DNA from 2 places in the Paenarthrobacter sp. 10L420 genome. Region 1 is predicted to be linked to the other one. Evidence: riboswitches for the same ligand, from Rfam matches in the RefSeq annotation. Region 1 holds a riboswitch; the other holds the start of a gene.
What was found. Region 1 has a riboswitch for cyclic di-AMP ahead of AC1DD5_RS16235 (aggregation-promoting factor C-terminal-like domain-containing protein). Riboswitches for the same ligand answer to the same signal wherever they lie in the genome.
Positions count from the first base shown of each region.

Region 2: it holds a riboswitch for cyclic di-AMP, as region 1 does, so the genes downstream of both, AC1DD5_RS08855 (C40 family peptidase) here and AC1DD5_RS16235 (aggregation-promoting factor C-terminal-like domain-containing protein) in region 1, are expected to answer to the same signal.

Region 1 is NZ_JBFTJK010000011.1:81,515-89,095, reverse strand. It holds gene AC1DD5_RS16255 (VOC family protein) at 1-113, shown strand, start outside; gene AC1DD5_RS16250 (HAD-IA family hydrolase) at 159-863, shown strand; gene AC1DD5_RS16245 (pyridoxal phosphate-dependent decarboxylase family protein) at 915-2,306, shown strand; gene AC1DD5_RS16240 (MerR family transcriptional regulator) at 2,336-3,094, opposite strand; gene AC1DD5_RS16235 (aggregation-promoting factor C-terminal-like domain-containing protein) at 3,280-4,110, opposite strand; cyclic di-AMP (ydaO/yuaA leader) riboswitch at 4,116-4,273, opposite strand; gene AC1DD5_RS16230 (sensor histidine kinase) at 4,408-5,901, opposite strand; gene AC1DD5_RS16225 (response regulator transcription factor) at 5,905-6,645, opposite strand; gene AC1DD5_RS16220 (winged helix-turn-helix domain-containing protein) at 7,314-7,581, shown strand, end outside.
Region 2 is NZ_JBFTJK010000004.1:97,106-104,686, reverse strand. It holds gene AC1DD5_RS08880 (FdhF/YdeP family oxidoreductase) at 1-1,925, opposite strand, end outside; gene AC1DD5_RS08875 (molybdopterin molybdotransferase MoeA) at 1,983-3,329, opposite strand; gene AC1DD5_RS08870 (NTP transferase domain-containing protein) at 3,326-4,219, opposite strand; gene AC1DD5_RS08865 (HNH endonuclease) at 4,262-4,762, opposite strand; gene AC1DD5_RS08860 (NlpC/P60 family protein) at 4,993-5,745, opposite strand; gene AC1DD5_RS08855 (C40 family peptidase) at 5,845-6,576, opposite strand; cyclic di-AMP (ydaO/yuaA leader) riboswitch at 6,581-6,744, opposite strand; gene AC1DD5_RS08850 (M23 family metallopeptidase) at 6,889-7,581, opposite strand, start outside.

The DNA of each region.
Region 1 (7,581 bases):
GCGTCGAGGTCAGTGATATCGACGTTCAGGACTGGGGACACTTCGTCCATTTTGCGGACCCCGACGGCAATAAGTGGGCTGTGCAGTACATTCCGCACCGGCCCAACGGCTAAGTCACAGTTAGCCGCAACCCCTGCATGGTGCGGCAGGATGGATGCATGAGCCATCCTGCCGAGCCAACCTCGCCTTCCGCACACGCCGAGCGATCCTCTACCCTGACGGTTCGTGCTGTCCTGTTCGACATGGACGGAACACTGGTTGATTCCACGGCGATCGTCGAGCAAGTATGGCTGGAGTTCGCCGAACGATACGGCCTCGACTACAACGAAATCCTGCGGACGTCACACGGGGTGCAAGCGGGCGATACTGTGCGCCGTTATGCTCCGGCAGGAGCTGATCTTGAAGCTTTGACGGCCGAGCTGGGCGAGATGGAACGCACCAGGACCGACGGCGTGATTGCCCTTCCTGGCGCAGAAGCCCTGCTTGCATCATTGCCGGACGACGCCATCGCGCTTGTCACGTCCGCGGACCGCATCCTTGCCGACATCCGGATGAAGGCTGCCGGACTTTCCATGCCATCGACTACCGTCACCGCCGAAGGCGTTACGCGGGGCAAGCCGCACCCGGAGGGGTATCTCAAAGCCGCAGCGTTGCTGGGCGCGGAACCGGCCGACGTCGTGGTTTTTGAGGACGCTCCGGCAGGTATCGCCGCAGCCCGCGCCGCCGGGATGCGAACCGTGGTGGTGGGCGACGCCGGAGGCGAGCTTGAGCCGGGCATGTGGCGGATCCCGGACTACTCAGCCGTGATGGTCACAGCAGTGAAAGACGACGACGGCGGTCACCTCATCACCTTCACGCTCTAGCACTGTTCGCCTTCGCTGTTCCAGCCGGTGAACCGGGAGTAGGCTGTGCGCATGTCTGCGTTGCCGGAGGCGTACGGTGCTGCACTGGAGCGGGCCATGGCGCACGCTACGGAGTGGCTTGCGTCAGTGCCCAGCCGTTCAGTCCGGCCCACGTCCGACGCCGACCAAGTTGCCGCGAGCCTTCTTTCGAGCCTTCCCGACGAAGCAACGGACGCGGCTGACGTAGTAGACGAGCTCGCCGCATTGGCGGAGCCCGGGTTGATGGCCATCCAGTCCGGACGCTTCTACGGCTGGGTCATGGGCGGGACGTTGCCCGCTGCCATGGCCGCAGACTGGCTTGTTTCGGCATGGGACCAAAACGCCGGACTCAGATTTGCAACTCCCGCTGCCGCTGCCATCGAAGAATCCGCAGCAGCTTGGCTCCTGGAACTATTGGATCTTCCGCGAGGGTCCGACGTCGGATTCACCACTGGCGCTACCACGGCCAACTTCGCGGGCCTGGCCGCCGGGCGCCAATACCTGATGGACGAGGCAGGATGGGACCTGGCGGACCTGGGCCTGACCGGCGCGCCGCTCATCACAACGTTTGCCGGCCGGGAACGGCACGCCGCCGTGGATCTCGCCCTGCGGTATCTGGGGCTGGGAGCGTGCGTGCCCGTGGACACGGACGATCAAGGCAGGATCCTGCCGGAAGCCCTTGCCGACGCCATGGACCAGCAACCCGGGCCTTCCCTCGTGTGCCTGCAGGCCGGCAACCTGCATTCCGGTGCGTTCGATCCGATGTCCGAAGCCATCGCGGTAGCCCATGACCGGGAGGCCTGGGTGCATGTGGATGGCGCCTTTGGGCTGTGGGCGGCAGTCAGCCCAAATCTGCGCGGGCGGCTGGCCGGAGTAGAGGCAGCCGATTCGTGGGCCACCGATGCCCACAAAACATTGAACGTTCCCTACGACTGCGGCTTGGCCATCGTCTCCCGGCCGGAAGCCCTTAGACGCGCCTTCAGCGTTCACACGAGTTACCTCATTGCAACGGAGACCGGACTGGGCGATCCGTTCGACAAAGTTCCGGAACTGTCCCGTAGGGCCCGCGGCATCCCGGTGTGGGCAGCGCTGCGACAGTTGGGCCGGTCCGGAGTCATAGCCATGGTGGACAGGCTTGCAGCAAACGCCCGCGCGCTGGCGGAGGGCCTCGCGGAGATCCCGGGTGTGGAAATTCTGAATGACGTCGTTTTCACGCAAGTGTCGGTCGCCTTCGGCAGTGACGACCGCACACACCGCATCACCCAGCGGCTCATGGCGGAAGGGATTGTATGGATGTCGGGTTCCTCATGGCGAGGACGTGACATCCTCCGGATTTCGGTAAGCAATTGGTCCACGGACGCAGGTGACGTCGCTGCCTCCATCGCAGCCGTTCGAGGTGCGGCAGAGGCCGAACCGGAAGCATAGGCCGAACCGGAAGTATAGGCACAGTCCAGTTACCGGGCCGAGCGCGCCTTTTCCAAATATGCCATCAGCCCGGCCAACTGCTCAGCGCTCCAAGGCAGGCCGGCGCTAATGGCTTGGGTGTTTTCCTGCCAAGCCGCACGCGCTGCGGCCTTGGTGTCCTCACTGGAGTGGAACATGGAACCTATGCCGTCCCATGAGCGCACCCATTCCTGGACGGAGGGGTCCGTAACGGGCGTGTTGGCTTCGACGTGTGCCAGTCCTTCTTCCACAAGGGCAGCCCACTGCTGCTTGGCGGCTTCGACTTTTTCTGCGCCGAGTTCTTCCCGCTTGTCCGCGAGCTGCAGGCGTTGTTCGGCAGTGAAGTTGTTTTCGAGCACGGTAATCATCTCCAACGTTGACATGAATTGTTCAGGGGTGGGCATGGCGTGTCCGTCCATGCGTGACAACAGCTCGCCCAAACGGTTTTGGAGCGCTTGGAGTTGCTGGGCATGCTCCTGCACATGGACCAGCTGCTGTTGGAGGAGGTCTCGAAGGGACTCCAGATCATCCTCGGGCGTTTGCAGCGCCTTGCCGATGGCAGCGAGCGGAAGCCCCAGCATCTGAAGCGATCTGATCCGGTATAGGCGGCGCAGGTCGCTCTCCGAATACCGGCGATGACCAGATGATGTCCTTTGGCTTGCGGACAGCAGCCCGATCTCGTCGTAGTGGTGGAGCGTCCGCACGCTGACGCCACATGCTGTGGCCAGTTCACCGATGCTCCACGGTCCGGTTCCTGTTGTTCCCGTCATGGGCACAACGCTAAGTCCTGACGTTACGTGAGGTGCAAGCCGTCGCCACCTGAAACGCGAAAACCGCCCCGTTCCCGCTGTCAGCTGCAGTAATCACTGCTGCGAACGGCGGAAAACGGGGCGGTAATCAGGCCCTGCACGTTTGAGCCCGCTGGGGTGGGCTCAAACCTGCTTATTGAGTTGGCTTAGTACCAGTTGTTGGCCAAGTGGAAGGCGAGGGCGGCCGAGGGGGAGCCGTAGCGTTCCTTGATGTAGTTCAGGCCCCACTTGATCTGGGTTTGGTAGTTGGTCTCCCAGTCGGCGCCGGCAGTTGCCATCTTGGAAGCTGGCAGAGACTGCACGATTCCGTAGGCGCCACTGGACGCGTTGGTCGCGGTGGTCCGCCAGTTGGATTCCTTCTCCCACAGTGTGTTCAGGGCAGTCATTTCACCCGGACCCCAGCCGTAGCTGGCGAGGATGCTGGCGGCGTAAGCTTTGGCAGCAGCGGGATCGTCCACGGCCTTGGGAACAGCTGCTGCGGCTGCGGCTGCAGCAGCGGCGGCATCGGCAGCCTGCTTGGCGGCTGCATCAGCGGCAGCCTTTTCGGCGGCGGCTTGTGCGGCTGCTGCCTGGTCGGCGGCGGCTTTTTCGGCCGCAGCCTTCTCAGCGGCAGCCTTCTCGGCAGCGGCCTGTGCAGCTGCTGCTGCCTGATCTGCAGCGGCCCTATCGCCGGCGCCCTTCTTGGCAGCAGCATCCAGGGACGCAGAGATTTCCGCTGATTTGTTGCTGACCTGGGCCGTGGCTTGCGTCTCGGATGCCTGGCTCGTTTCCGGGAGGTTGAATGCGGCGTTTGCGGCCTGGCCAAGCGATGCGACGCCCAATGCTGCGGCAACGACTCCTGCAACAACGGACATGCGCTGACCGGTCTTGCCGCGGCGGGCAGCGGTCTTCAGAACAGACTGCGATTTGGTCAGGGGAGCGTTGTGTTCGTCACGGTGACGCGCGGAAGGGCGCGTCTGATCGTTGAATTCAGACATGTGTGATTACCTCTCAGCGCCTGCGGAGTTAGCTGTCGGGTTCGGATGAGGTCATCCGGCCGCGCGCGTAGCTGCGGCTTCACCCCAAGGGCAAGGAAAGTACTGTGCCCGGAGACTCTGGGTCCCCCGTCTCTGCCTCGAATGAGAACGGAACTCCGGGAAGTGGCAGAGCTCGGCGCATCCCGGGTGTGGGCCAACTATGGGCGACCCACCCTTTCGAAGGTACAGGAGGTTTCGGCTTAAGTCACATTTGGGTAACAGAGATCACGGTCACGGCGCGTCATGTTGCCTGATTCGTTATACGTGTTCGTTCGAAACTGACGGGAGTCTCAGAATGAACTCGGTGCACCCCGGCTTGGACGTTACTGCCACGCTTCCGCCGTGCGCTTGGACGATTGATTCGACGATTGACAAGCCCAATCCGGAGGTTCCTTCAGAGCCTGATCTCGCGGCGTCAGCGCGGGCAAAACGCGAGAAAACATGGCCCTGGAATTCAGGCGGAATGCCAGCCCCGTTGTCAGTGACCGTGACCACCGCGGTACCGTCCGCGGAGAGCACGACGCCAGTGATCACTGTGGTACCTGGATCGGTGTGTTTGCGGGCGTTGGACAGGAGATTGGCCAGCACCTGATGCAGCTGGGTTGCGTCCCCGCGTACCGTGATGGGCTCGTCGGGGAGTTGGAGCTTCCAGATGTGATCCGGTGCCATCACCTTTTCGTCGCTGACGGTCTCGATCACCAACTGGGTAAGGTCCACATCCGTGACCTTCAATGGCTGGCCTTCGTCCAACCGCGCCAACAGCAACAGGTCCTCCACCAGGGTGGTCATGCGTTCGGACTGGCTCTGGACGCGTGCCAGGGACTTCCGGCCGTCGTCCGTGAAGTTCTCCGTCATGCGGAGTAATTCGGTATATCCACGAATGGCGGTCAGCGGCGTCCGCAGTTCGTGGGAGGCATCCGCAACGAACTGCCGGACCTTGGTTTCGCTCTCCTGACGGGCTTCCAGGGCCCTGGAAACGTTGTTGAGCATTTGGTTCAAAGCGTGGCCAACGCTGCCTACTTCTGTTCCAGGATGGGAGGCCGACGGCGGTACGCGCACAGCGAGTGCCACTTCACCGGCGTCGAGGGGAAGGCGCGATACTTTGGTTGCAACCTCCGATAGTTGCTCCAGCGGCCGCATGGTCCGGCGAATGATGACGGTACCGGCAAGGCCGATCAGCACCAGTCCGCCAAGGGAAACAAACACCATGGTCCATACCAGCGAGGCCTCGGCATTTTGCTTATCAGCCAACGGCAGGCCCGTCACAATCACGTCGCCGTAGGTGGTATTTACTGCCACCAGCCGGTAGTCGCCGTTGGACAATGAACGGTCCACAGGCCGGTTGTCACGGGGGAGTGAGAGCAGGACCTGCTTGTCTTCTGCCGAAAGTGCGACGCGGCGGCCATTCGAATTTAGCAGGCCGGAGTTAATGACGGTGGAACCGTCAATCCTCGCGTTGAGGGTACCGGCACCTTGGCCGCGGGCCTCCAGAGGATCTGGCCGCCCGCTTGAGGGAAAGTTCGACGGCGGCCTGCCGAAGTCATTCGCGCGGCTTGACGCCTGCTCCAGCTGCTTATCGAGTTGCTTGTTGAAGTACATGTCCATGGAGGCGTAACTCACCACTCCGACTGCCCCGCAAATCGCTACCAGCAAGGCCATGGCCACCAGGACCAATCGCGTGCGCAGATGCCAGGTGGTGGGATTGAGCCAGTTCCGCTGGGTCTTGCGGGTTACTCCTGAAAGGGTGGACAAGATTCAGTCCGCAGGCTTGATGACGTAGCCGGCGCCACGGATGGTGTGGATCATTGGCGGGTGGTTGGCTTCGATTTTCTTGCGCAGGTAGGAAATGTAGAGCTCCACGATGTTGGCCTGCCCGCCGAAGTCATAGTCCCAGACGCGGTCCAGGATCTGCGCCTTGCTGACCACGCGCTTGGGGTTCTCCATAAGGTAACGAAGCAGCTCGAACTGCGTTGCCGTGAGCTGGATGTCTTCGCCGGCGCGCGAGACTTCCCGTGTATCCACGTTCAGCGTGAGATCACCCACCACCAGTTCCGCCGTGTCCATGGCGGCAACGCCCGAACGTTGGACGAGCCTGTGCAGGCGAAGGAGGACTTCCTCCATGCTGAAGGGCTTGGTGACGTAGTCGTCCCCGCCGGCGGCAAGACCTACGATGCGGTCCTGGACAGCGTCCTTGGCCGTGAGAAAGAGCGCGGGCACTTCCGGCGCGAAGGTACGGATCCGGTTGAGGACCTCGACGCCGTCGAATCCTGGAAGCATCACGTCCAGCACCAGCACGTCAGGGCGGAAGTCCTTGGCAAGCTTCACGGCTTCTGGTCCGTCGGCTGCTACCGCGACGGACCAGCCTGCCATGCGAAGGCCCATGCTCATGAGCTCGGAGAGGCTGGGTTCGTCGTCCACCACCAAGGCGCGGATAGGAGAGCCGTCCGGGTGGGAAAGCTGGGGAAGGTTGTTCGTCATGGAGTGCGGGGATGCCATGGGACAACTCTCCATTCTTCTGGTTTGGCGAAGCTTTGCCGAGCCTGTGAGGACGCTGTGAGGTCAACACTAGCGACGTGGGAGTTCGGTGGAAGGCGTTGCGGGGCATGGCCGTCCCATGCGCGCCCTTTCTACGGCTTGTAGCAGATTTTGAGGGAAAAATTCGAGACGAGAGTGGCTTGCGATTGGACAGCAAGTGTTTCAGATCTTGAGATTCCGTCGTCTTGCGCCTGCCGGGAATCAGGAAGGGCATCATGCACCATTGGCCGAAGAAAATTCACCATAAGCCGAATATTTCTTATCGGAACCGAATGAAATGACGTTCATTTTCCGTAGTGAAAGAATTGTGATCTGCAGCACAATAGACCCTCTTGTCTCAAAATGTGGACGGTTAGGCGCTTTGTTACTTGCGTGTTGCCATTGTTACGTTGCACACTTCCAATGTGAACAAGAACTCAACAGCACCTGCAGCCGCAGCAATCTGGTCCAGCTCACCCGCTGGCGACGTGACCCGCTGTTGTCGAATGCAAGCCTAACTTTCCACCCCAAAGAAGTTTCAGGCATTCGCCCCCTAGCCCAGCGTTGGGCGCCCTTCCCCAAACTCATTGCGGGGACAACCAGCATTCGAAGCCGCGATGACGGCTATTCACTTTTGAGGTAATCACTCCATGTCAGTTGCATCCGGTTACGTCCACATCTCCGTCCGAAACGCCAACAAGGCCGCTTCAAACGCAGGGCTCCGCCCCGGCTTCGGCAACCGTCCCGGCTACGCCCCCGCCCCCCAGGGCAACGGCCAGCAGGCTCCCGGCTACGTGCCACAGGGGTACAACCCCAACTCCTACGGCCAGTTGCGGGCAGTTCCCACCAACGAGCCAGCACCCATGACGGCGCCTACTCCTGTCATTGCGCAGTCTGACCGCCTTCGCCCCGTCGCCA
Region 2 (7,581 bases), on a different contig from region 1:
TACTCCAGCGGACTTACCGAGAAGCGTGCTTTGCCGATATCAGTGGCGAAGGTACGGGTGTCCCGCGGCGGGTTCGGCAGGACAAACCCGTTCTTGGTGCGGACCCTGGCGTTGAAGTCCTCGAACCCCGGGATGACACGTGAGATGTGGTCCCGGATCACGTCATAGTCCTCTGCCATGGCACGCCAGTCCACGCCGTGGTCATCCCCGAGGGTCGCCTGCGCCATCCGGGCGACGATAACGGGCTCGCTCAGCAGGTGCTCGGAGATCGGAGCCAGCCTGCCCTGCGTCTTGTGGATAACGGACATCGAATCCTCTACTGAGAGGAACTGCTTGCCCTTGGGGTGTTTGTCGTCCGTGTCCGTGCGTCCCAGCGTCGGCAGGATCAGGGATGTCTTCCCGTGAACCACGTGGGCACGGTTGGGTTTGGTGGAGATGTGGACAGTCAGTCCAGCGGTCTTGAGCCCGGCCTCCAAAGCTGCAGTGTCAGAACCGGCTGCAGCAAAGTTTCCACCCATGGACACGAAGACATCCACCTCCCCCTTTTCCAGTGCGTGCTGGGTCTCCACGGAGTCATATCCATGCTCGCGAGGCATCCGGAAACCAAACTCCTCGTCCAGCGCGGCAAGGAACGTTTCGCCCGGCTTCTCCCAAATACCCATGGTGCGATCGCCCTGGACGTTGGAGTGGCCACGCACCGGGCAGGCTCCGGCTCCCCGCTTGCCGAAGTTGCCTTGGAGCAGGAGCAGGTTGATGATCTCCTTCAGCGTATCCACGGAGTGCGGCTGCTGGGTCAAGCCCAGCGCCCAGCAAATAATGGTCGCCTTTGATTTGGCCATCAGCCCCGCCACAGTGACGATCTCCTCGCGGGACAGCCCTGTTGCGCGCTCGGTTTCCTCCCAGTCCAACTGGGACCGCGCCTTGGCGTACGCTTCGAAGCCTTCGGTCTGCTTCCCGATAAATGACTTATCGACGATCGTCCCCGGGTTCCGCTTCTCTTCCTCCAGGAGCAGGTGGCCCAGGGCCTGGAACAGAGCGAGGTCGCCACCGACCTTGATCTTGAGGAATTCGTCCGCGATAGTAGTGCCGCCGCCGATCACGCCATTGAGCGACTGGGGGTCCTTGAAGTTCAGCAGTCCCGCTTCCGGAAGCGGGTTCACTGCAACGATCTTTCCGCCGTTGTTCTTGCAGTCACGCAAAGCGGACAACATGCGCGGATGGTTGGTTCCGGGGTTCTGGCCCACCACGAACACCAGTTCGGCGTGGTGGATGTCTTCCAGCGAGACCGTTCCCTTGCCGATCCCGATGGTCGGGTTCAGCGCGCTGCCCGAGGACTCATGGCACATGTTGGAGCAGTCCGGCAGGTTGTTGGTGCCCAGGCTGCGGGCGAACAACTGGTACATGAACGCGGTCTCGTTGGCCGTCCGGCCGGAGGTGTAGAAAACGCAGCGATCAGGTGTGGTGGCATTGATATGCTCCCCGATCAAGGCAAAGGCTTCAGTCCAGCTGATCGGGGAATAGTGGGTATCCCCCGGTTTGAGGACTACAGGCTCGGCGATTCGCCCTTGGCTCCCCAACCAGTATTCGGTCTTGTCTTCAAGATCGGCGATGGAATGTGCTGCCCAGAAATCTGCCCCCACTGTCCGTGTGGTGCTTTCCTCAGCGATTGCCTTGGCGCCGTTCTCACAGAATTCCGCGGGACTGCGACGTCCCGTGATGGATTCCGGCCAGGCGCAGCCCGGACAATCAAAGCCGTCATGCTGGTTGACCCTGAGCATGGAGCGGACCGTGCGGGCTACTCCTGCCTGGGAGTAGCCCCTTTCAAGGGCGACAGTGACAGCCTTGAGGCCTGCCGCAGCCTTCTTGGGCGGGTGGATTTGCAGGTCATCTTCATTGATGTCCTGTTCGGGAGCATGCCTGTTCATGGGTCCATCATTGCAAGCCCGGGCACCCAGTTGCCACCTGCGTCCACCCGGCGACCCCTAGGCTTCCAGCGCGCTCCAGTCAACAGGACCGGACGGGGCCTTCTTTTGTTGGCGGGCCGGCGACTTGCGGGGTTTTCCTTCTGCGGCCTTGGGTGCGGGCAAAGGTTTACCCCACGGCAAGGGAAAGGCCGGGACCAGTTCGCCCATCTGGACACCATGCGGCGGCACCACCAAGACGCCATCTGCTCCCGCCAGCCCACGCATCATCCCCGGGCCGGCATGCTGCGCGGGCGATGCCAATCCGTAGACCAGCTTGAAAGGCATCAGGCGCGTCCGTCCAGGATCGGCGTCGATCATTGCACCGCTGGGAACCTCGCCAACGTCCTCCAGCTTCCCGTGGCCAAGCGCTGCGAGCAGCGGCCCCCCCACGGTGAACAATGCCATCATGGCCGCCAGCGGATTCCCGGGCAGGCCCAGCACGAAGCGTCCGTCCGGAAGCTCCGCCAACACGGCCGGGTGGCCAGGGCGCATGGCAATGCCATCGATCAGCAGCCGGCCGCCCAGTTCAGCCACGGCCCTCCTGAAATGGTCCGTCCCTGAGCGTCCGGTACCGCCCGTAGTAATAACGACGTCGGCCGGCGGCTCCGGTGCTGCATATGGTTCCGCGGGTTCAGGCTCGGTGTCCTGCAAAGCCGCAAGCCAGTCGTCGTAGTTGTCGCCAACCTTGAGTTGCTCTCCTGCGATGCCACCAAGGAGTTCGACGACAGCGCCTAGCTGAGGTCCGAAGGTATCCCGGACCTTCCCCGGTAGGGGAACCCCTTGCGTCACCACTTCCGATCCCGTCAGGAGGAATCGCACCAAGGGTTTCCCCAGGACTTCCAGCTCATCCAGGCCGGCCAGGGCAGCCAAGGCAATGTGCGCAGGATTCAGGACGGTACCGGCCTTGAGCAGCACGTCCCCTTCTGCGGCTTCCTCGGCAGCTTTGCGGATGTGCTGGCCATTGCGTGGCTCCCCCGGCTTCGCCAAGCCGCCGAGCGCAAGGATCGGAAGGCCGTCGTCGTCCGTGGTAATAACGCCGCTTTCGGTGCGCAGAACGGCCTTGGCGCCTGGTGGAATGAGTCCTCCGGTGACGATGGGACTGGCCTGGTGGGGAGCAAGTCTGTGTCCGGGCTCAACAAGAATCCATGGACCCGTTCCGTTGACAGCCCAGCCGTCCATGGCGGAGGACGCATAGTGCGGCATGTCCTGAATGGCCACTGCATCCGAGGCCAATGTCCTTCCCAAGGCAGCCTTCAACGGCACTGGGCTTGGCGGGATGGGAGCGGCGACGTCAAAGGCACGCTGCCGGGCCTCATGCCATGTGTGTGCCGCGTGGTGGTGGCCCTGTCCGGGGGCCTCGGTCATTCCGCCTCAGTCCCGGGCTCCAGGTATTGCTTGGCAACCTGGCGGGCCAGATCCAGGGCAGCGCTCATGGCGGTGTCGTCCGCGGCTTGCCCGATCCCCCTGGCCATGCCCGCAGCGTAACCTGCGATGAACGTTGTCAGTGGCGCAGCAGGCCGCACCACGGAGTGGGCTGCAGCTCCTGCCACGGCAAGGACTTCATTGATGTCCACTTCAACGCCCTCAAGCTCAAAGGCCTGCAACAGTGTGCGGCACCAGTCCTCGAGCGTCTCTTCCTGGCTCTTCATGTCCGCCTCCTGCTCGTCGTGTATGCCCAAGGCCTCAGCGTCCTCCCACGTGTCCACATCATCGGTAGACCCATCGGGGACGGTAATGGCCAGCAGGTTCAGCCTAGCAAGCAGCCGGAACACTGAAGAGTTCGTTAACCCCGAAGCTGCCGCAACTTCCCTTTCCAAAGCCCGGGTGCTGTAGATGCCCAGGAGGGGCTGTTGCCGGCCATCGGCTGAAACGGCCATTGCGCCTTCTACTTCAGGATGCGCACGCAGTCCTTCCCATAGGGGCTCAATGCCCCTGGCGGCGTGCGGCATGTCGCATGCCAGGACGAGCGTCCAGGGCGCTTGCTCCCTTGCCTGATGAAAAGCCGCCAAACCAGCGGCAATCGCGGCGGCAGGGCCGGCAAAGGCCGGCTCCTCCCGCGCGCTAAGAACTCCATCAGGCAGGACGCCACCGCCACCAGAAGTGTCTGGACCAACCACCACCACTGCGGAAGCACCCCGCGCCGCCTGCAGGGCATGCGAAAGGAGGCTGGCGCCGTCGAACGTTAATCCGGGCTTGGGCACGCCACCGAGGCGGGTGGCCCTGCCACCCGCCAGAATCACAGCGTTGAACTCCATCCGCCCAGAGTACCCGGACGGCGGGAGGGCAACAGAAATCGATCAGGCGGCGGATTCCGGCAACAGGAACGGATCCCAGTCCGGCGCAGGTTTCTCGAGTTCTTTGATCTGCCACATGGTTCCTGTGGGCACGCCAGGTTTGAAACGAAGTTTCCAACCCATCTCGGCGAGCGTGTGGTCACTCTTGGCGTTGTTGCATTTCAAGCACGCCGCAACCAGGTTTTCCCAGGAATCCGCGCCGCCCCTGGATTTGGGGTGGACGTGGTCTATGGTGTGCGCTGTTTTCCCGCAATAGGCGCAGCGATGGCCGTCGCGGCGGAGTACCCCGCGGCGGCTCACGGCAGTGATCTTGTTGTACCGGGGCCGGATGTAGCGATTGAGAAGAATCACGGATGGTCTTCCGAGAATCTCCTGTGGCCCGACGACAGGCTCGTCGCCTTCGGCCACCACGCTAGCTTTTCCAGTCAGCACAAGGACCAGCGCCCGGCGGAAGGTTACTACCGCCAGCGGTTCATATCCAGCATTCAGAACGAGTGTGCGCATGCACGTACCTCTTCACGGCCGCACCCGTCAGGGGCACGAGGGCCGGCTGCCCTCTGCTTGTACGGGCTGTGGATCGACAACACAAGGGTAAGCACTTATATGCCGTATCAACGAATTTTTCTGCCGTTTCGCCTGTGGTGTTGGCGAAAGTTCATGTGCGGGACACCTTGCTGGTTAAAGCAGAACACCCCGCCGGCGTGCGCCTGCGGGGTGTTCCGTGGAGTATTTGATCAGCCGTTGACGCGGATGAAAACGGGGCCGGAGCCAACGTTCACGCTGAACAGTGCCGTGGTGGATCCGTTCCATCCACCGTGGACTGCCATGCCGTTGCCGACGTAAACAGCGATGTGTGCCATTCCGCCGTAGCCACCGTTGGCGTAGTAAGCGAGGTCGCCGGGCTGCGCTTCAGCTGCACTGACCGTGCGGCCGAGGGAGAGGTAGCCGGCCGGCCAATCGTGGAAGTGAATACCGACGGCGGCCAGCGAGTTGGTCACCAGCATGGTGCAGTCCTGCGTGACACCGAGCTGTGCGTAGGCCGCTGCAGCGATAGCTGCACCGAGGCCACTGGATGCAGCAGGCGCCTTTGCCGCGGAGGTATCAGTGTTGACCGCCAAAGTAGCGGTGCCGCCGGCAGCCGGAGCTTCCTTGGCAGGTGCCTTCTCGACGACGGGAGCCGGGGCTTCGACAGTCTTGACTACGGGGCGCTCGTAGGAGATGGCAACGCTGGAATCGGCAGCAATGGTGGCCTGGGCAACCGACTGCACATCAAGGGTGGACGCAGACGTGGATTCGCGCTGGACATTGGTATCCGCAGCATTTGCAGCCACGCCGCTGGTCAGGACAAGGCCTGATGCAGCTGCGATCACTGCTGCCTGACGGCCAACGCCACCGGCGTTGTCGCTGACAGCCTTGGCAATGACGGCAAGTGAGCTGGTCTTGGGGGCCTCAGCTCTATGCCGTGCAACCTTGTTTGCACTGGTCATGATTACTCTCTTTTCGTATCCGCGCACGGTGGGGACGCACGCAGGTTATGGGCGGCCAGCACTTGGGGGGCATGCTGGCTTACCCCGAATGGGATTTTCCTAGCGGAGGGTGAAGAACGAGGATGTGCCGGTGGCTGCGACCGGGGTCAGGAGCGTCCCCTGGCTGGGGTTGAGCGCGCTGATCATCATGCCGTTGCCGACGTAGATGCCCACGTGGGCTCCGCCGTTCTGCATGACGAGATCGCCGGGGGCCGGCGTGCTGGTGGGCTTCATGGCCGTCCAGGCATTGACCCGGGGGATGCTGATGCCGGCCTGGGCGTAGACCCACTGGGCAAATCCAGAGCAGTCCCAGCCGTTGGGGGAAGTGCCGCCCCAGACATAGGGGTGGCCAATGCCGGTGTAGGCAATTGCTGCGAGTCCGGAAGCTGCCGCGCTGGATGCGGCATCCTTGGCCGTGGAGGACAGGGCAGCGAGGGCGTCGCCCGTCTGGCCTTCGGCTGCCTGCGTGCGCTGGGAGGCGCGCTGAACCTTGGGGGCTTCCTTGGTAGCCACAACGGGGCTTTCGAAGGAAACGGTTGCCGTGGGCTCAGCGGTAACAACCGCGGTGGCGACCAACTGCTGGGTGCTGGAGGATTCCGACTTGGAAACGTCGGTGTCAGCGGCCTGGGCCGGGAGTCCAACGCTGAGAACAAGTCCCGAGGCTGCGGCCAGAACGGCGGCTTGGCGGCCTACGGTGCCTGCATTGGTTGAGACAGCCTTGGAAAGGGTGTTCAACGGGTTCGTACGAACCAATTCGGCGCGATGGCGCGCAGGGGTAGTGCGTGATGACACGAAGGTAGCCTCTCCCAATGCCTGCGAGGTGAGCTGTCGGATTCGGATGGGAGTCATCCGGCCGCGCGGCTTCAAGGAAGCTTTTGCGACTTAACCCCAAGGCCTTCTGATTCGAAGGCCAAAATTGGTTCCCCCGCCCCTGCCAGACGATTTTTGCGAACGGACCTCGAGTGGTGGCAGAGCTAGGCAATCCACTCAAGTGCATCGGCCCCCTAAAAAGCCGATGCGCTTTAGACGGTACAACAGATATTCGTGAATGTCACATTCAGGTCACGGGCGTGTCATGAATGCGATAGACAACCATCAACTGGCTCAGAGCCAGCCCATGGGATCTACGACTTCACCGTTTACCTGGACCTCGAAGTGGAGGTGGCAACCCGTAGATGCGCCTGTAGTGCCGCTCAGCGCGACAGTATCGCCACGGCTGACAGTCTGGCCCACCTTGACGTTGAAGGACGACAGGTGGTTGTACGTGGTCTCGAGGCCGTTGCCGTGGTCAATCACGACGCGGTTGCCTCCGCCGTACTCATGCCAGCCTGCGAACGTGACCTTGCCTGCGGCTGCGGCGTGAACGGCAGTACCGCACTGGGCTACGAAGTCCTGGCCGCGGTGGAAGTCACCGGTGCCGCCCGTAAGGGGGCTGACGCGGTAGCCAAACGGCGATGCCGTGACCAGCTTGTCCAGAGGGCTTCCCAGCGTGCCAAGTGAGGATGCGCGCTGAATGCTCCCCGCTGACTGGGCGCTCAGCAACTGCTTGAGCTTGCCGTCAGGATCAGCGGCGGTAGCGACTGCTGCGCGACTGAAATCGATTTTGGCAGAGGCTGCCGCAGAAACTTCGGGTTGGCTGCCACCCGGCACGGAGAGGGCCGCCTCGGCCTGGCCGGATTCGGATGTGGCCATGACCGGGCTTGTGGCAGGCAGGCCTACAGTCAGGGCAAGTCCGGTAGCGGCAAGCGCGACTCCGGCCTTCTGCCCGACACCACTGGCTGCGGCGAAGTCGGCTAC